DNA from 3 places in the Wukongibacter baidiensis genome. Region 3 is predicted to be linked to each of the others. Evidence: riboswitches for the same ligand, from Rfam matches in the RefSeq annotation. Region 3 holds a riboswitch; each other region holds the start of a gene.
The links. Region 3 has a riboswitch for cobalamin ahead of R9X47_RS22270 (DUF4430 domain-containing protein). Riboswitches for the same ligand answer to the same signal wherever they lie in the genome.
Positions count from the first base shown of each region.

Region 1: it holds a riboswitch for cobalamin, as region 3 does, so the genes downstream of both, R9X47_RS06600 (FecCD family ABC transporter permease) here and R9X47_RS22270 (DUF4430 domain-containing protein) in region 3, are expected to answer to the same signal.
Region 2: it holds a riboswitch for cobalamin, as region 3 does, so the genes downstream of both, cobT (nicotinate-nucleotide--dimethylbenzimidazole phosphoribosyltransferase) here and R9X47_RS22270 (DUF4430 domain-containing protein) in region 3, are expected to answer to the same signal.

Region 1 is NZ_CP138202.1:1,405,414-1,412,474, reverse strand. Features, by position in the region: gene R9X47_RS06620 (PRD domain-containing protein) at 1-50, shown strand, start outside; gene ptsG (glucose-specific PTS transporter subunit IIBC) at 327-2,342, shown strand; gene R9X47_RS06610 (HPr family phosphocarrier protein) at 2,386-2,649, shown strand; gene ptsP (phosphoenolpyruvate--protein phosphotransferase) at 2,667-4,370, shown strand; cobalamin riboswitch at 4,555-4,736, shown strand; gene R9X47_RS06600 (FecCD family ABC transporter permease) at 4,880-5,944, shown strand; gene R9X47_RS06595 (ABC transporter ATP-binding protein) at 5,967-6,722, shown strand; gene R9X47_RS06590 (sirohydrochlorin cobaltochelatase) at 6,742-7,061, shown strand, end outside.
Region 2 is NZ_CP138202.1:4,366,855-4,373,915, forward strand. Features, by position in the region: gene gdhA (NADP-specific glutamate dehydrogenase) at 1-334, shown strand, start outside; gene R9X47_RS19670 (DUF3870 domain-containing protein) at 786-1,118, shown strand; gene R9X47_RS19675 (CoA transferase subunit A) at 1,346-1,999, shown strand; gene R9X47_RS19680 (3-oxoacid CoA-transferase subunit B) at 2,002-2,661, shown strand; cobalamin riboswitch at 2,738-2,949, shown strand; gene cobT (nicotinate-nucleotide--dimethylbenzimidazole phosphoribosyltransferase) at 3,054-4,103, shown strand; gene R9X47_RS19690 (nucleobase:cation symporter-2 family protein) at 4,572-5,921, shown strand; gene R9X47_RS19695 (PucR family transcriptional regulator) at 6,272-7,061, shown strand, end outside.
Region 3 is NZ_CP138202.1:4,917,806-4,924,866, forward strand. Features, by position in the region: gene R9X47_RS22245 (N-acetylglucosamine kinase) at 1-6, shown strand, start outside; gene nagA (N-acetylglucosamine-6-phosphate deacetylase) at 421-1,578, shown strand; gene R9X47_RS22255 (energy-coupling factor transporter transmembrane component T) at 1,748-2,632, shown strand; gene R9X47_RS22260 (ABC transporter ATP-binding protein) at 2,605-4,182, shown strand; gene R9X47_RS22265 (ECF transporter S component) at 4,211-4,837, shown strand; cobalamin riboswitch at 4,930-5,140, shown strand; gene R9X47_RS22270 (DUF4430 domain-containing protein) at 5,341-6,276, shown strand; gene R9X47_RS22275 (S-layer homology domain-containing protein) at 6,287-7,061, shown strand, end outside.

The DNA.
Region 1 (7,061 bases), 2.9 Mb from region 3:
AAGGGGAACTTGGATATATAGCTATACATCTACATAAGATGAATTCATAAACTTGTGTCGAATTATGTAGAAAAAAATCAGAAATAATTAGAAAGTTATTGATTAAGAAAACGTTTTATGGTAAAATTCATATGTACTTAAGTATGAATTTTGCTAGAAGATTTTAATAGTAGTTTTGCAAATTTTGATCAAAATAAATATGATTTTACATGTTACTGATTCGATCAGGCATGAGTAAAAGACTTCTGTGAAATAATAACTATAGTTATTTCACTCTTTTGCTCGTGCCTTTTTTGTTTATCTAAAAAAGATAAGGAGATGTAGAAATGTTTAAAAAAATATTTGGAGTTTTACAACAAGTTGGGAAGGCATTAATGCTGCCAGTGGCACTGTTACCTGCTGCTGGAATATTATTAGCACTTGGTGCCACAATTCAAAATCCATTTTTATTAGAAAAAATTCCAGCTCTAAGTGGATCTGGATTTCAATTAATAGCTAATTTAATGCAGCAAACTGGTGGTATAGTATTCGGAAATCTTCCGCTGTTATTTGCAATAGGGGTAGCCGTAGGGTTAGCTGGAGGTGAAGGTGTAGCAGGAATAGCTGCAACAATTGGATATCTAATTATGAATGTTACAATGGGCGTCTTAGCTCAAGCTTTTAAACCAGAAATCGTTGAAAATACTCGTGCATTTACAGAAATATTAGGAATTCCAACCCTTCAAACAGGAGTGTTCGGTGGTGTTATCGTAGGTATTATGGCAGCCAGTCTTTATAAAAAATATTATAATATTGAATTACCGCCATACCTAGGATTCTTTGCTGGAAAAAGATTTGTTCCAATTATTACGGCAGCATCATCAATTGTTTTGGGTCTTGCTATGATTTTTATATGGCCTGTAATTCAAGGGGCATTAGACACATTCTCACGTAGTATGATTGATACAAACAAAACTTTAGCTGCCTTTGTATTTGGTGTTATAGAGCGTTCTTTGATTCCATTTGGACTTCATCATATTTTCTACTCGCCTTTTTGGTTCGAATTTGGTGAATATACAACAAAGGCTGGAGAATTAGTTAGAGGGGATCAAGCAATTTTCTTCAAGCAATTAATGGACAATGTACCTTTTACTGCAGGTACCTTTATGACAGGTAAATTTCCATTCATGATGTTTGGTTTACCAGGAGCAGCATTAGCAATGTACAAAGAAGCAAAACCAGAAAAGAAAAAAATGGTTGCAGGAATTATGGCATCAGCAGCTCTTACTTCGTTCTTAACGGGTATTACCGAGCCAATCGAATTTACATTTCTATTTGTAGCGCCTGTACTATTTGCAGTACATGCATTATTTGCAGGATTGTCATTCATGATTATGCACATATTGAATATTAAGATTGGTATGACTTTCTCTGGTGGAATCATTGACTATTTACTATTCGGAGTGCTTCCAAATAGGACTGCTTGGTATTTAGTGATTCCAGTGGGAATAGCATTCTTTGTTATCTATTACTTTGGTTTCCGATTTGCAATCAGAAAATGGAATATAAAAACACCAGGACGTGAAGACGATGAAGCAGACGTTAATGTAGATGTTGAAGCAGGGGATCTTGCAACAAATGTATTAGAAGCACTAGGTGGAAAGCAAAATATTAAAAACTTAGATGCGTGTATTACTCGTCTACGTGTAACAGTAAACGATATAAAGAAAGTAGATAAAGAACGTATAAAGGCTTTGGGTGCAGCAGGAGTTTTAGAAGTTGGAAACAATATACAAGCTATATTTGGACCAAAATCCGATCAATTAAAGACGCAGATTAAAGATGTCATGTCAGGTAAGACAATAACATCAATAGAAGAAACACTAATAACAGATAATAAAGTTGTAGGTGAAGATGAATTTGTTTCTCCCTTAAGTGGAAGGCTATTAGATTTAAAAGATGTACCTGATCAAGTATTTTCAGGTAAAATGATGGGAGATGGATTTGCTATAGAGCCTAAAAAAGGAGAAGTTGTATCACCTGTAAATGGGAAAGTAGCCACTGTGTTCCCAACTAAACATGCTATAGGCATTGTTGCAGAGAATAATCGTGAGATTCTAATCCATTTTGGTATTGATACTGTAAAGCTTGAAGGAGAAGGTTTTGAAATCCTTGTTGAGCAGGGAGAAACTATAAAGGCAGGCCAACCAATACTTCGTGTAGATTTAAACAAAGTAAATGATAAAGCACCTTCTGTTATTACACCAATTATTTTTACAAATCTTTCAGAAGGAGAAGCAGTGTCTTTTAATCCAGGAAAAGAAGTAAAAGCTGGGCAAAAAGACATAATAAAAATCAAATAAGTAATAGAAACAAAAATATATAAAAAAATAAGGAGGAAGTGAAATGGAAAGGGTAATCAAAATATCAAATGAAAGTGGTTTGCACGCAAGACCAGCTGCGATCTTCGTCAAAACAGCATCACAGTTTAATTCAGGGATTAATATTGAATTTAATGGCTCATCATTAAATGCAAAATCTATAATGAACATATTGAGCTTAGGGCTTAAAAAAGGTGATGAAATAAAAATCATAGTTAACGGTACAGATGAAGAAGAAGCTATTGAAACTCTAGTTAAGCTTATTGAATCAAAGTTTGGCGAAGCATAAAAAAAGGGGGAGTTACAGTGAATGGTACAGGCGCATCTCCAGGAATAGCATTGGGTAAGGTTCTAATAATACAAAATGAAGAATTAGTTGTTGAAAAAAAACAGGTAGAAAGTGTAGCAAATGAGAAAAATAGATTTTCTAAAGCTATTGAAAAATCAAAAATAGAATTATCAAAGATTAGAGACAAAGCTATGAAAGAATTCGGATCAGAAAAGGCTGCTATATTTGATGCACATTTACTGGTTCTAGAAGATCCAGAACTAATTTCAAACACCATAAATAAGATTGAAGCTGAAGGACTAAATGCAGAATACAGCTTTAAAGAAATAATAAATCAATTTGTAACTATTTTCGAATCTATGGATAACGATTATATGAGAGAAAGAGCTGCAGACATTAGAGATGTATCCGACAGAGTGCTTAGAAATCTACTAGGTATTAATGTAATAGACCTATCGGTTTTAGATGAAGAGGTTATATTAGTCTCAAATGACCTAACTCCATCAGAAACAGCAACTATGGATAAAGAAAAAGTATTAGGTTTTCTTACAAACATTGGGGGGAGAACATCCCATACTGCTATAATGGCTAGATCCCTGGAAATACCTGCTATTGTTGGGCTAAAGAATATCACCGAGATTCTAAAGAATGGAGATTTTGTAGTCTTCAACGGTGAAATGGGTGAAGTTTTAATTAATCCTGAGGAGAAAGATATTAATTATTATAGGGATTTAAAAGAGAAATATGAAGAAGAAAAGAAAGAATTAGAATCATTAAAGGGACAAGCCAGCATAACGATGGACGGAAGAGAAGTAGAACTAGCTGGAAATATCGGAACTCCAAAGGATGTAAAGGGACTTTTAAGAAATGACGCTGAGGGAGTAGGCCTGTACAGAACAGAGTTTATATATATGGATAGAGACTCTCTACCGACTGAAGAAGAACAGTTTAATGCATATAAAGAAGTTCTAGAGTCGATTAATCCGAAACCAGCGGTAATAAGAACCTTAGATATAGGTGGAGATAAGGAACTTTCATATTTGAAATTTGATGAAGAGATGAATCCATTCTTAGGATATAGAGCTATAAGACTTTGCTTAGACAGACAAGATATATTTAAGACGCAATTAAGAGCATTACTGAGAGCCAGCATATACGGAAACCTAAAGATTATGTTCCCTATGATTTCGAGTTTAGAAGAGCTGTTGGAAGCGAAGAAAGTACTTGAAGGAGTAAAAAAAGATTTAACTAAAGAGGAAATAGACTTTTCCTCAGATATAGAAGTAGGAATGATGATTGAAGTTCCTTCTGCTGCGATTGCCAGTGATATTTTGGCAAAACATGTAGACTTCTTTAGTATTGGAACTAATGATCTGATTCAGTATACTACAGCAGTAGATAGAATGAATGAAAAGATTCACCACCTATATAATCCATTTAATCCAGCTGTTTTAAGGCTTATAAAGATGGTAATAGATAATGGGCATAAAGAAGGTATTTGGGTTGGAATGTGTGGAGAAATGGCAGGAGATAAAAGAATGATACCTATACTTCTTGGACTAGGGTTGGATGAATTCAGCATGAGCCCAATATCAATACTTCCGGCAAGGAAGTTAATTAAATCATTAAAATATGAAGAAGTGAAGCCGTTTGCAAATAAAGTAATGAGTTTAGATAGTGCTAAAGAGATTGAAGCGTTTATAAAAGAAACCTTTGCGTAACTCATATTAATACACTACGGGGCTGAACTTTTGAGATTTATTTATGAGACAGCCCCATTTTCATAAGTCGAAAATTTCGATAATAAATATTATGTAGTTTATATATCTTTAAATTTAAAATATTCTATTGTCTATATATGTTAATTGTGTTACAATGAAATCGGATAAGATATAGTCAATTTAATAAGTGTAATTATACATGGGTGCCTTGCTAAGCAAGGGTAAAAGGGAAGTTTGGTGAAAAACCAACGCAGCCCCCGCTACTGTAAATACTACTAATAAATCATTAGGCCACTATAATAATAGGAAGGCGATTTATTGGGATGACGTATGAGCCAGGAAACCTGCCTGTGTAATAGAGTAATTAATGCTTCGGGTGGGGAGTTATTGATGTATGTGTTCAACTAGTACATTATTAAAATCTAGCCGATAGGCTAGGTTTTTTATTGTTTTTGATTAGAAATTAGCCTTAAAAAGATGCAGAAAAGCTATTTAATCTAGGAGGTTATATGGACCAAGCTAGCTCAATTTTAATAAATCAGGTTAAACTTAAGAGAAGAAAATATATAAGTATAGGAATATTACTTTTCTTAACATTAATATCAATAGCCCTTATATCAATAAGCATTGGAAAGGCACATATTTCTATAAAAGATATTATAAACATAATAGCAGGAAAGCTTACAGCTAATCAGTCCTTATATAGTCATATAAAGCCATATAAGGTAGCCATTGTTTGGGATATAAGATTACCAAGGATACTAATAGGAGTAATAGTTGGAACGGGACTTGCAGTTGCTGGTACAGTGTTTCAATCATTACTAATGAATCCTTTAGCTGATCCATACACTATTGGAGTGTCGACGGGGGCTGCCTTCGGTGCGTCCCTTATCATATATATAAATCTTTTTATATCAAGTATTCAGATTCCTATAAGCCCCTTTGCTTTTTTAGGAGCATTTATAACACTATTATTAGTTCTAAAGATAGCTAATAGAGGTGGAATTATAAATTCCAGCAACTTAATTATAGCTGGTATCATCGTAAGTTCTATACTTTCAGCAGGAATTAGTTTTTTAAAAAATGCTGCTGGTGAACAAGTTTCAGCTATTATATTCTGGTTGATGGGAAGTCTTGCATCTAGAACTTGGAGCCATGTTCTAATTTCGTATCCAATTATATTGATAGCTATTATAGTATGTACTTATTATTCAGATGACTTAAACTTACTTTGTCTAGGTGAAAAGGATGCAAGAGGACTTGGTGTAGATATTGATAAGATGAGAAAGATATTTTTGATAATGGGAGCAATGATCACGGCTGTATGTGTATCAGTAAGTGGTATTATTGGCTTTATAGGATTAATTATCCCACACTTACTAAGATTTTCAGTTACCTCCGATAATAGAGCTCTTATTCCATTATCAGGACTACTTGGGGGCGTTATACTAGTCTCCGCAGATAATATATCAAGAATAATGTTTCAGACTGAGATTCCAGTTGGAGTGTTAACAACCCTGTTAGGTGGACCGTTTTTCATTTACATCTTTATAAAGAAAAACAAGATAATATAATTCATAAATAAAGGTGGACTATATGTTTAAAGTAGAAAGTGTATATTTTAGCTATGGTAATAAGAAAATACTGCAGGATATAAATTTTGGAATAAAAGAAGGGACATTTCTATCCATAATAGGCCAAAATGGATCAGGAAAAACTACCTTGATAAACTTGCTAAATGGAATGAATACAGATTATTCTGGCAGTGTTAAATACTTAGATAGAGATTTATCCAGCTACAAAGTAACTGAAAGATCTAAGAATTTTTCAATTATAAGTCAAAAGAATGGGATAGATTTTCCCTTTACATGTATGGAAGTCGTAATGATGGGTAGAAATCCATATAAAAATAGATTGAACTCCTTAAGCGAAAAGGATTTAGAGTTAGTTATTGATGTTATGAAGAAAACAAATACCTTAAAGTTTGCAAACTCATTGGTTACTGAAATCAGTGGAGGAGAGTTTCAAAGAATTATTTTGGCCAGGGCTTTAGCTCAAAATCCTAGGGTACTTTTTTTAGATGAAGCATTTTCCGCCATGGATATATCCTACAAAATCAACGCAATAAAACTTATTAAAAGACTTGTTAAAGAAGAAGGCTTAACCGTTGTTTCCATCATGCATGACATAAATATAGCCTATAATTTTAGCGATGAAGTATGTGCCTTGAAACTAGGCAGATTGCACGGGTTTGGCAAACCTGACGAATTCATCACTGAGGAATTTATCTACGATGTTTTTAACATTGAGGTAGAAAAGGTTGATAAAAAAGGCTTTTTTGTTAAGGTATAAAAAATTAGGAGGAACTTAAATGAAAAAAACTATGGCTTTACTTTTATGTGCTATACTAGTAATTGGTTCTCTCGTTGGATGTGCTGCTAAAACTGAAGCTTCACCAACGACAAATACTAAAGAACAAGAAAATAAAGAAGCAGGTGATAAGAAAGTGGAAAAGGACCCAAATAAAAAAGCAATTGTTGTTGTTAGCTTCGGAACAAGCTATGCTGACACAAGAAAGGTTACCATTGAAGCTTGTGAAGAGAAGATTACTAAGGCTTTTCCAGAATACGATGTTAGAAGAGCATTTACTTCACAAATAATTATAAATAAGCTAAAGGAAAGAGATAATAT
Region 2 (7,061 bases), 550 kb from region 3:
TGGAGTTAAGTATGTTCCAGAAGGTGCTAACATGCCTTGTACTAACGAAGCTATTGAATACTTCTTAGAAAATGGAGTAATAGTAGGACCTGCTAAGGCAGCTAATGCTGGTGGAGTTGCTACTTCAGCTCTTGAAATGTCACAAAATAGCATGAGATTAGCATGGACAAGAGAAGAAGTTGATGCTAAGTTACACCAAATCATGATCAACATCCATGACAATGCTATGAAGGCTGCTGAGCAATATGGATTTGGATATAATCTAGTTGCTGGTGCTAATATAGCTGGTTTCTTAAAAGTTGCTGATGCAATGCATGCTCAAGGAGATTACTAAAATTTAATTTAAGACAATACATCTGGAGGGTCCTATAATTGGGGCCCTCTTCTCCTTTTATAAAGCTTAACCTACGCAAGCTTTTTGACGTGTAGAACTATAGATAAACAAAGCTGACTTTAGATATCTTAAGTGGCATATCTTTCTATTGACTGAAAATAGAAAAAAATCTTGAAAAGGTATTATGGCTAGGTTATAATTTAACTAATATATGGAGATTTTTATAAAACAATATTGAGATTAAGAAAATCAAATAATAAGTTGATTGAGACTGCTTTATTTGCCGTAGTGTTGACCTACAGCATTACTTAGTGAATAAAATCCAGTACGATATGAATGATTTTAAAACAATTCATATTAGTATTGGATTTTTTTGTTTTTCTAATGATTTAGGCCTAAGGAAACTATTCAGAGATATGATTTTTAGATGTTTAAAGGAGGTGATGGTAAAATGGAGAAATATGATGAAAATGTAGTTTATTTTATCTCATATGCTAAATTACCAGCTAATACTCCGGCAGCAAATCTTCACGGAGTAGTGGGTTTTGGCCTATTTATTGACGTTGAGAAGGGAGTAATAGTGGATACCAGCTGCACTTTACTTACGGAAGAGGCAAAAATATTCTTAAAGGAAATAATCATAGGTCATGATGTTCATAGTGAAGGGATAACGCCATTAATTGAGAAGGTAAAATTGAAGTATCATGGTTATGCACAGAAGGCTATTTGTGTGATCTTGAAAGATACTTATAACAGATATTTAGAATGGAAAAAAAGTATATAGAAATTGAAATGTAGATTTATAACCCGGATTATTCATGAAAAGTTTGAAAGTGTGCAAGTAATTTTGAATTCTAAGACTTTCATCAAGTTCGAAGGCATACCCAGACGGTACGTCGAGAATTTGATGGAGGTCTTAGAATCAAAAGGACGTAGCAGAGTTTTGAATTTTTCATGAATAATCTGGGTTAATAAGTGGGTTTTATATAAAAAGAAGAGGTGATATTGGATATGAATAAAATACAAGATGTAAACGAGGCTATTTCTTTTATTAAGGATGGTATGACAGTTATGATAGCCGGGTTCATGGGAGTAGGGACTCCTCATAGTATAGTTGACAAGATGATTGAAAAGGGAATTAAAGACTTAACTATTATTTGTACTGACACTGCTAGACCAGACTTTGGGATAGGAAGGCTTATATCTAACAAAATGGCGAAGAAAGTAATAGCTTCGCACATAGGAACAAATGCAGAAACTGGTAGACAGATGAATGAAGGAGAATTAGAAGTTATATTAACTCCTCAAGGAACCTTAGCGGAGCAAATAAGAAGTGGCGGAGCAGGATTAGGAGGCTTCCTAACACCTACAGGCATTGGAACTATAGTAGAAGAAGGTAAGAAAAAACTAGAAATAGAAGGTAAAGAATATATATTAGAACTGCCACTTAGAGCTGATATTGCACTTATACAGGGTGCTAAGGTGGATAAGAAGGGTAATATCTATTATGATTTAGCGGCAAGAAACTTTAACCCATTAATGGCAACGGCAGCAGACCTTGTAATAGTTGAAGCAGATGAAATCGTCGAAGTTGGAGAAATAAACGCAAACGATGTTATGACACCGGGAATATTTGTTGACGTTATCATAGAAGGGAGTAAGTAGATATGGATAAGGCTAAAATGAAAGAGATTATAGCTAAGAGAGTAGCAAAGGAGCTTAATGACGGAGATGTTGTTAACTTAGGGATTGGTTTACCAACAATGGTAGCTAACTATATTCCCGATGGTGTAGAGGTAATACTTCAATCTGAAAATGGATTTCTAGGCATGGGCCCGGCTCCGGCAGAAGGGAATGAAATTGAAAACCTTGTAAATGCTGGAGGTATGCCTGTCACTACGGTAGCAGGAGCAGCCTTTTTCGATAGCGCAGCTTCCTTTGGTATAATCAGAGGTGGTCATGTTGATGCGACGGTGCTTGGGGCATTACAGGTAGATGGAGAAGGAAACTTAGCCAACTGGATGATTCCAGGGAAAATGGTGCCAGGTATGGGTGGCGCTATGGATCTAGTTGTAGGAGCAAAAAATGTTATAGTTGCAATGACCCATACGGCAAAGGGAAATGCCAAAATATTAGAGAAATGTACCCTTCCTCTGACTGCAAAGGGACAGGTTAATTTAATAGTTACTGAAATGGGAGTGATGGAGGTAACTGATAAAGGCTTAGTATTAAAAGAAATAAATTCTGAGTTTACAGTTGAAGAGATTCAGGCTGTGACTGAAGCAGAGTTAATAATCCCCCAGGATTTAAAGAAAATGAATTTGTAGAAAATTCTAAGAAGACTGTTGCAGAAGTTTCTGGTTTCATATAAAATTAAAGTAATTAAGATATAAGTGAATATGGAAAATGTAAAGAAATTTAGGTGCCTTACTTCTATTTTATTTGAAATAATGAAAGAATTAAGGAGAATAGGGAATGAAGTTAAAATCTTCAGCGGACCCACCACTGTAATGGGGAGCCTTTAGACATGATGCCACTGTTTTATACTTAAGACGGGAAGGCGTTTAAGGGTATCGATCCAAAGCCAGGAGACCTGCCTATAATTTGATGATACATGAATGACGGTAAAGTTCATGGTTTGTTTACTATGTAAGCAAACTATGGACTTTTTATTTTTTGCTAATAAAGGATGAGTGTGGAGATAAGGGAGGATTATAAAATGGAACTATTGAGACAAACTTTGGAGAAAATTGGTCCACTTGATGATGAAACTATGGAAAGATCTAGAACTAGAGTTGATAATCTAATAAAACCTAAGGGAAGTCTTGGGAAATTAGAAGAAATAGTTGTGAGGTTATCGGGGATTACTGGAGAGTTATTCCCAAAGGTGGATAATAAAGCCGTAATAGTTATGGCAGGCGATCATGGCGTGTATGAAGAGGGGGTGGCGCCTGATCCTCAAATACTTACAGCAGTTCAAGCTTGTAACTTTCCTAAAGGCATAACGGGAGTATGCGCCTTGGCTAAGCAAGCTAAAGCAGATGTAATTACTGTTGATGTCGGTGTGGCATCAGATCTAAATGAACCGAGGGTTATTAATAGGAAAATAAAATATGGAACTGATAATATGGCCAAGGGACCTGCCATGACAAGGGAGGATGCGATAAAAGCCTTGGAAGTCGGTATTGAAATAGCCGATGATGAGATAAAAAAAGGTAGGAATCTTCTTACTACTGGAGAAATGGGGATAGGAAATACTACTCCGAGTGCTGCTATAGTATCGGTTTTAGGAGGGTATGATCCCCATGAGATTGCTGGAAGGGGAGCGGGATTGCCGGTAGAAAGACTAGTTCATAAGGCAAATGTAATCAAAAAGGCTATTGAAACTAATAAACCGGATATGAAGGATGGAATAGATGTTTTATCCAAGGTAGGTGGATTTGAAATCGGTGCTATGGCCGGGGTTATGCTTGCGGGAGCTGGTAATAGAGTGCCTGTGGTGGTGGATGGCTTTATAGCCACAGCAGCTGCATTGATTGCTTGCACCATAGAGCCAAAGGTAAAAAACTACTTGTTTGCTTCCCATGTCTCTATGGAAAAGGGTGCAGCTAAAGCTTCAGAACTTCTAGGGCTAGAGCCAATGTTAAATATGGGTATGAGATTAGGAGAAGGTACTGGGGCTGTTCTGACATTTAACATAATTGAGTCTGCTGTCTATATGAATAGGGAAATGATTACCTTTGAAGAGGCAGGAATAATAAGAAATTGATAATAATCAGTGGTTATAGTTCAATTTTATCGAGTTGCTATAAAAAGTGTTACATTTATAGTAACTCTTTTTTTGATAAATTGTATATATTTAACAAATTATAAAAAACATACAATGATTAGAGGGAGGGACAATTTCCTTAAAAAAATCTTTGTATAATATTTACATATATGCAAGACAATAAAACAATTTATATAGATAAAAATGAGGTTATAGACAGAAAAAAATAAGAAAACATTGTCATTGTATTAACAATGTCCATTTGGCTGTAAGGTTATTTATGAAATAACCATAAAGGGAAAAAAATAAAAATATAGAAAACAATGAATAGTTTGATTTTTATAAAAATATTAAAACTAAAAAAAGGTGGTGGATGAAATAGTTTAAACTTGATAATCAGAGTTAATGAGTTTTGCCTTTGATTGGATTTTCTTTACAAAATAATCTCAAACAATAGGGGGAAAGAAAATGGAAGATAGCAGAAAGATTAAATCTAGCTCGGAAATTATTTATAAGATTGATGACAAACCACCTATTCAGATTAGTATTCTTTTGGCATTTCAACATATCATGGCGGCTTTTGGAGGTATAGTTGCGGTACCTTTAGTGGTAGGTGGGGTATTAGGCTTGCCGATAAATGATTTGGCCTTTCTTGTTAGTGCAGCGTTATTTGCTGCAGGAATTGCTACATTTATCCAAGCTAAGGGTATTGGAAAAGTAGGAGCAAGAGTTGCTTGCGTAATGGGAACTGACTTTACCTTTGTTGGACCTTCTATAGCTGTTGGATCAACAATGGGTCTACCAGGAATATTTGGAGCAACGATATTAGGTTCATTTGTAGAAATTATTCTTAGTCGTTTCATTAAACCACTGAGGAGATTTTTTCCTCCAATAGTTACAGGTACAGTTGTAATGCTAATAGGCCTTACTTTGCTTCCTGTATCAATAGACTGGGCAGCCGGTGGATACGGAGCTCCTGACTATGGTAGTTTAACTAATGTTGCTGTATCGGTATCGGTTATGGTTGTAATTATGATGTTGAATAGATATGCTAAGGGGATATTCAGTTCAGCAGCGGTTATCCTAGGATTAATTTTTGGTTATATAATATCTTATCCACTAGGTCTTTTAGATTTTACACCTATTAAAGATGCTGGATGGCTTGCAATACCTACGCCATTCAAGTATGGAATTACCTTTAGTCTGACAGCTGTAATCCCATTTGTAACAGCTTATTTAGTTACTACAATAGAAACAGTAGGTTGTTTAATGGCTATAGGTGAAGCATCTGACAAAGAACTTAGTAGTGAAGAAATCTCGGCAGGTATTTTAGCCGATGGAGTTGGAAGCTTTATAGCAGGGTTCTTTAATGCTGGACCTAATACATCCTTCAGTCAAAATGTAGGACTAATACCTTTAACTAAGGTTGCAAGTAGATTTGTAGTAATCATTTCAGGTATAATACTTGTACTTTTAGGGATATTCCCTAAGTTTGGAGCCCTTATTGCAATAATGCCTAATCCAGTATTGGGTGGAGCCGGTATAATAATGTTTGGTATGGTAGCGGCGGCAGGTATAAAAACAATAAAGAATGTTCCGCTTAACAATAGAAACATGCTTATACTTGCTATCTCTTTAGGTATAGGACTCGGTGTTACAGTAAGACCTGATTTTCTAAAGCATTTGCCTAACGTGTTAAAAAGTTTATTCTCTTCAGGAATAAGTGCTGGAACCATAACGGCGTTACTTCTTAATATGATTCTAAAAGAGGAATATGTAGAAGAAAATGAAGTAGAAAAGCAAGAGGCTGTAAACTAAAGGGTTAGAATACTATAGACACTGTATATAAGAAGGGATTTGTTATTACGAATCCCTTCTTTAATTTGTAGAGTATATACAAAAAAGTAGAAAAAATATAGCTTTTTAAATGATACGAGGCATTGATAATCAAATTAAAAAGAGTTTGATTTGTAGAAAATATACAAACAAATGTGAAAAAAGAGTTGTTTTTGTAAAGAAGTATTGTTAAATTTCTTCAAAAGAAGGAAGGAGTTTTCGAACTTTTTGAGAAATATTATATTATAGGAAAACAATGCAAAAATTAATTGTATTTTAGGGTGTTTACTTTGTTAGAAATTTAACCTGAAACAATGTAAGGGGGTGAAAGTTTGTTAAAGGAAACAGGCATTACTCTTAAAGAAGCATTGGAAATGGACTGTTTTAAAACATGTAAATTGATTGCAGGCTTTGAAGGTTACAATAATGTTATTTATAGGGTTAATATTATGGCCGATTCTGAGATTCTCGACTGGGTTAGTGAAGGTGAACTTCTCCTAACTACAGCATACTTTTTCAAAGCTGCGGAAATCGAAAAACAACTTGAGTTTATTAGAGCGCTTAAAAAGAAAAAACTAGCCGGGATAGCAATAAAAATATATCCCTATTTAAAAAGGCTGCCAGAGGAAGTAATAGATTTAGCAAACGAATTAAAATTCCCAATTATTGATTTGGACTATGCAATACCCTTTACTGATATAATGGGTCCAATATTTCAGAAGGTCTTTAATAAGCAAGCCTTACTTCTTCAAAAAATTGAAGAACTCCATAAAAATCTAATGGATATAATCCTACGAGGCGGAGAAGTTAAGGACATTGTTACTACGTTGTCTAAAATAGTAGGTAATCCAATCTTAGTTAAAAATCATCATTTCGACGATCTTATATATGATGATGAAGTTTATCCCTTTGATTATGATGAATTTACAATGAATGTTGAAAAATTTTTAAATAATAATGTATATAATCAAAACTTATCTAAAACATATTCCTGTAAGATTAAGATTAAAGATACAACATATGACGCAATAATGGTTCCAATCGTAGTAAGAAACAATATTTTTGGACATGTGGTAGCTATAGCGGCTGAAAAAAGTATAACAAGTTTTGACATTACATCGA
Region 3 (7,061 bases):
CAATAATATGTATGACAGATGTTTATGCTTCTAAGGCGAAATAAATGAAAAAGAACGTAAAAGCGATGAAAATTTTGAGAAAGCTAAGATTCGTTCCATTGTAAAATCTTAAATCATGATAACTCGCTGCGCTCAGACAATCATGATTCTTAACAGATTTTACAATTTCACTCATCAAGTTTTCTTTACAAAATTGTTCAAAAGCTTTTACTTATCTTTTTCATTTATTTCTTATGTAGACTTACAAGGTGAGATTTTATTTGGGAAAAGAATAGAAAAACAGAATATTCACAAGGGGATTCTAATGTATAATATAGAAGTAGAAGGACAAAAAATTGTTTTTCTACTTTTATTATTGATTAATAGAGACATAAACATATGACTTTAAAAATAGAAACTTAATAGAAAGGAGAGAGTTAAATGAAATACTTAATTAAAGCTTCTGAAATTTATTGTGAAGATGGTATTGTGAAAAATGGTAGTTTAGTAGTGAATAATGAGATAATTGAAAGTATAGTTCCTTGTGAAGAAGAACAAGAATTAGATATAATTGACTGCACTGGATATAAAATAATACCTGGATTAATAGATTTACATATTCATGGTGCCAATGGTTTTGATACTATGGACTCTAGCTATGAGGCATTAAATGAAATATCAAAGTATCTTTCAGCTAATGGGGTAACTTCATTTTTACCTACTACAGTTACGGCTGACTGGGAAAGAATAAGAGAGGCTGTTGTAAATGTTGAAAAGACCATGAAAAAAGGGGTGGAAGGTGCTTCAATAATTGGCTCATATGTTGAGGGGCCATTTATAACGGAGAAGAACAAAGGAGCCCATCCTGCGGAGTTTATTAGAAGTTTAGATGATAGTGATGTTGATAAGTTATTAGAGGATTCGAAGGGTAGCATAAGGGTAATTACGATTGCTCCGGAAAAGGATGGCTCTATAGACTTAATCAAATCATTAACTTCAAAGGGGATTAAGGTTTCAATTGGACATACAAATGCAACCTTTGACGAAACTAAAGAAGCCATAGAAAATGGAGCAAATATTGCCGTACATGTTTTTAATGGCATGAGAGGGCTACATCATAGGGAGCCAGGTGTTGTAGGAACAGTTTTAGCCGTAGATGAGATATATGCTGAGCTAATAGCTGACACGATACATGTTCATCCTGAGGTAATGAAGATATTAGTTAAGTGTAAAGGGGTAGATAAGGTTTGCCTAATCAGTGACTGCATGAGAGCAGGTGGACTTAAGGATGGAGAATACAAATTAGGAGAATTAGAAGTTATTGTAAAGGATTCAGTTTCACGTTTGAAGAGTGGTTCTCTTGCAGGAAGTACACTTAAGCTTATTGATGGTGTTAAAAATATGATTGAAAAAGTTGGAATAGGTTCCATGGATGCCGTTCACATGGCATCTTTAGTTCCCGCCAAAATACTAGGTATAGATAATAAGTTAGGAAGTATAAAGGAAAATAAAGTAGCTAATATGACTATTGTTAACAATGATTTCCAAGTTGTCATGACCATTATAAATGGAGAGATAGTGTATAACGGCTTAGAATAATGAAAGAAGGAGCAAAGTAGATATATCTTAGTTTAAACCCGAAAGTCAACAAGTCTTCGGGTTTAAATTATTTATAGGTTAATTTATTTTGAAAAAAGCCCATACAATGCTATAATTAGTATGAATTATAGCAAATTAATATTTTGCGAACTATTGGGTAGGTGTTAAAATGTTAAAGCTACATCCCTTTTCAGTTATAATATTAACGGGAATTATTTTTTTTGCAGTTATTTTTTATAATCATCCAATTTATATAGCTTTTATGTTAATGTTTTTGATCAGTAGTTTTATTTTATTAGGAGAAAATAAAAAGTTGAAAAACGCTTTAAAATACAGCCTTTTTATGATATTACTAATTATAATAATAAATCCAATAGTATCAAATAATGGTATGACAGTTATATATAAAGGCTTAAGGCTACCTATAATAGGACGGTTTAAGATTACTTTAGAAGCTATCGTGTTTGGAGTGTTTATGGGATTAAAGCTTATGTCAATGACCTTAGTTTTTCTTTTATATAGTATTCTAATCGATGTAGATGATTCCTTTGGATTTTTTTCGAAGTATGCCCATAAGCTTACCTTAACCTTGTCTATGACTACAAATATAATACATAGATTAAGATTAGAAATAACGAGGGTAAGGGATGTAATGGTTTTAAGGGGAGCAAATTTAAATGAAAAGAATATCTTAAAGAGGATAAAGGCATATTATCCTATCTTAAAGGTAGTTCTGATATCATCATTAGAAGGGTCTATAAATAGAGCTGAGGCATTACATTCAAGGGGATACGGTAAAGGGAAAAGAACTCTCTACTCGAAGCTTGAGTTTAAGCCGGTAGATTACATACTAACAGGATTAAGTTTCATTTTTTTAGGATTATTAATATATGGATGGGCTACAAATAAGGGAAGCTATTCATATTATCCAAGATTAGAAGGCTATGAGTATAAAGATATTATCTTTTTAGTTATTATGAGTATACCTATGTTGATTAACCTTGTATTAATTTGGGGGTGTAAGAGATGGAAATTTTTAAAATACAAAATCTAACATATTACTATCCTAATGCAGAAGAGCCAGCCCTCAATAACATAGACCTCACTATAAATGAAGGAGAGTTCATACTACTTCTAGGGAAATCCGGATCGGGTAAATCAACATTAGGGCGAGTGTTCAATAAAATAGTACCGGAATTCCATGGTGGTAAAATTGGTGGAATTATAAATGGAACAAAGGAAGTTGGAATGGTATTTCAAGACCCTGAAAAGCAATTGGTTATGGATAAGGTCGAGAGGGAGCTTGCCTTTGGCCTTGAAAATTTAGGTATTAAACCTGACCTGATGAGAAAAAGGATTATGGAGACCTTAAGCTTTCTAAATATGTGGGAGATAAGGGACAAAAAAACCTTTGAACTTTCAGGGGGGCAGAAACAAAAAACTGCTGTAGGTGCTACAATTGCAATGGGATATAGGTTCTTAGTATTAGATGAACCTACATCACAACTTGATCCCGTAGCAGCAGAAGAAATATTGAATATATTGAAAAGGTTAAATGAAGAATTGGGATATACTATCATTTTAATTGAGCAAAGGATAGATAGATGCTTTCATTTGGCCGATAGAGTATTATTTATGGATAAGGCGAGACTAGTTTTTGATGGAAATCCTGAGGAGTTTGCCTTTTGGTGTAATTCGAGGGATATGAAATTTTTACCCTCAATGTCAGACCTATTTGTAAAACTAGAACACGACACTATACCACTTACGGTAAAAGATGGGAGAAAAAAGCTCAAGGAATTAGGTTATTACGGAAGTAATCAAGAATTAGAAAAAAATAAAAGAGATATTTTAAATGAAAAAGAAATAATAAATATCAAAAAAGTAAGTTATACATATGAAAATGGAAAAGAGGCCCTTAAAAATTTAGATTTGAAAATTGATAAGGGAGAGATATTAGGGATAATGGGTGAGAATGGTGGAGGTAAGTCCACCTTGCTGAAAAATATATCTGGGATATTAAAGCCTACAAAAGGGAAGTTGATTGTAGGAGGCGAAGTCGGATTTCTTTCTCAAAATCCCAACGATTATTTATTCAATGATACAGTCTATGAAGAACTTAAATATACATTAGATAATAAAAACATTAAAGATGATGGTAGAATAGAAAGGGTTTTGAAGGATTTAAATATCTATAAGTATATAGATAGAAATCCAAGGGATTTAAGCGGTGGTGAAAGGCAAAGAGTTGCCCTTGCTTCTATACTAGTAATGGAACCGGATATATTGCTTTTAGATGAACCAACTAGAGGATTGGACAAGGACTTAAAGGATAGATTGGGAGAGATAGCTCTTCAGCTCAAAGGGAGAGGGAAAACTATTATAATAGTAACCCATGATGTAGAATTCTTAGGAAAGTATGCAGATAAAGTTGGCCTTATTTTTGATGGGAGTATAGCCCAGATAGGTTGTAAGTATGATGTTTTAACAACAGGTATATACTATTCAACTCAGATCAATAAACTTTTTTCTGGAAATGTTGATGGAATTCTAACTTTAGATGATGCCTTGAACTTGTTTAAGAAAGAACAGGCTGCAAGTTAATCTGGATTTAAAGAAGGTGATACTAAATATGAACTATGGCATAGTTTCATCCATAATAATTTTAGCTTCTTTTTGCTTTGTTTTTATATCCTATGAGAAAAAGAAGACTTCTGTAAAGGAAATATCCCTTATTGCAACCTTAGCAGGACTAGCAGGTGTGTCTAGGGTCCCCTTTGCTGCGCTAGCTAATGTACAGCCGACTACCTTTTTAGTAATAATTTCTGGATATGTGTTTGGACCGGGATTTGGATTTATGGTAGGGGCTATAGCAACTCTTGTTTCAAACAGCTTTTTAGGTCATGGTCCGTGGAGTCCATGGCAAATGGTGGCCTGGGGGCTTGCTGGGTTTAGTGGTGGAATGCTAAAGAAGATAATGAAAAAGCCTCATAGATTAAAATTAAGTATATTTGCTTTTGTATGGGGATTTCTATTTGGATACATCATGAATCTATGGCATTGGCTGTTTTTTGTATATCCATTAAGTTTCAAAAGTTTTATAGCTATATATATTAGATCCTTCTATTTTGATTTAATGCATGCCATTGGAAATTTTGTATTTACATACTTTTTAGGTAAGGACTTTATAAATATACTTGTAAGATTCAAGGATAGGATAAGTTACAGTGAAATACCACCTGAGAAAATAATTGAATAATTCGAGTTTAATTGTAGAAAACACTTGAAATAAAAGTGGGATATTTTATAATGAATATATAAGAACTACGTAATCAAGTTTATTACAATAAAAATTTAAAATAGTGTTATGGTTTGGGAAAAGGGTGAAATGCCCTTGCTGTAGTCGTAGCTGTAACCAGGGATGAGAGTCAAATTATGCCACTGTCCAAGAATTTTGTTAGCGAGAAGATGTTTGAGTTAATAAGGTTCTGTGAGAGGATGGGAAGGCTTGACTTAAAGATGATCTGGGAGCCAGAAGACCTATCATAGCATGATTTAATTAACCTCCGACTAGAGGGATTAAATATATATGTAATTGCGGTATAGTTTTCTTTTATATCTGAATTTATGTATATTTTTAACCTTTTCCTAATAGGAGAAGGTTTTTCTATTGAGGTTATTTCTCGAAGGGAAATGCGACTAAAGCGAAGGGGTTCTACGTTCTTGAGTTCTTACTTCATTAAATTTTGGAGGTGAAATAATATGAAAAAACTATTATTTCCATTACTGATTATTTGCATATTCACATTAGTGGGTTGCAGTGAAGAAACTGTTTTAGAAAATGCTAAGGTAAATGTAATTATCTCAAAGAATTTTGGGGATGAAGAACTAACGAGTAAAGAGATAAGTGTTTTAGAAGAGTCTAGTGTAATGGAAGTTATGGAAGGTAATTTTGATATAGAAACTGCCTATGGAGGAGGATTTATAAACGGAATTGATGGTTTGAAATCAGGTTTTACTGGAGTTAAAGATAAGAAGAAAGTTGATTGGTTCTATTATGTAAATGGGATAGTAGCTGAGGTTGGAGCAAATGAATACTACCTGGGGCCAAATGATCTTGTAATATGGGATTATCATGACTGGAGCAAAAGCATTTATCTTTCTAGCATAATTGGAGCCTATCCTTTGAATTTTATAAATGGACATGGAGAAGGAAACCTAAAAACAGAAATTCTTATAAGTCAGGATTATGAAAAAGAAGGTAATGGGTTATTTGAATTTTTGAAGGCAGAAGGTCTTGAAAGTATCGAGACAAAGGGGTTAAAGGAAGAAGAACTAGAAAATGGAGAAATAAATTCAATTGTAATTGGAACGTGGAATGAAATATCGCAGTTTGACTACATAAAAGACGTCTATGAAAATGGGAAAAAAGCTGGTCTGTTTTTTAAGCTCGGTGAAAATATAACAGCCTTAGATGCAAAAGGCGAGATTTCCAATGTATATGAAAAGGGAGCGGTAATAACTTCTATAACTAAGGAGTATGGATTAAATGGAACCCTTTGGCTAATTACTGGTAATGATGAAGCCTCTATAAAAAGGGCAACTAGACTACTTTATGAAGAACCGGAAAAGATTAAGGGAAAATTTTCTGTGATTGTAGCGGATGATGATGTAATAAGCATTCCAACAAAAAAATAGGAGGGATTATATGAAAAGGTTTATTAGTTTTGTTCTTATCTTTGTTCTATTATTTTCAAGTATATCATTTGGACTAGAACTAAAAGATACAGCAGAGTATTTGAAAAACCAGGATTTAGACGAGTGGGGAATTTTAGCCTTGTATTCAAAGGGTGAAGATGTCAAAGGAATATCATTAGAGAGAATTGATTCAAAGGTTACTACAGACTATGAGGCTTATATCATGGGAGCCTTAGCTCAAGGTAAAGATATACCTAAGGAAATCGAGATAATCAAGAATAGCCAACTAAGCAATGGGAAGTTTGCCGATTTTATAGATGCTACGGGTGAAGACTTGATAAATGCTCATGTATGGGGGATTATATCACTTTATTCAGCAGGTGTAGAAGAATTTGATAAGGAAAAGGCACTCCAGTGGTTAAAGGAAAATCAGAATGAAGACGGGGGATTTCCAGTATATACTGGGGATTCAGATTCTGATTTAGATATGACTGCTATGGGAATCGTGGCCTATAAAGCATTAGGTCTTAACAAGGAATCAGAGGAAGTGAAGAATGCTCTTAGGTTTATAGATAAAAATATAAGTAAAAGGGAAAACTGTGAAAGCCTTGCATGGAACATCATGTCAAGGATAAGCGTAGGGGAAAAAGTAGACAAAGAATTATATGATAAGCTGATGACATATAAGCTCGATGACGGATCCTTTAAGCATATAAAATCAATGACTAAAGGAAGCTATATAGCAACTTGGCATAGTCTTTTAGCTAGAGTTGACTATATGAATA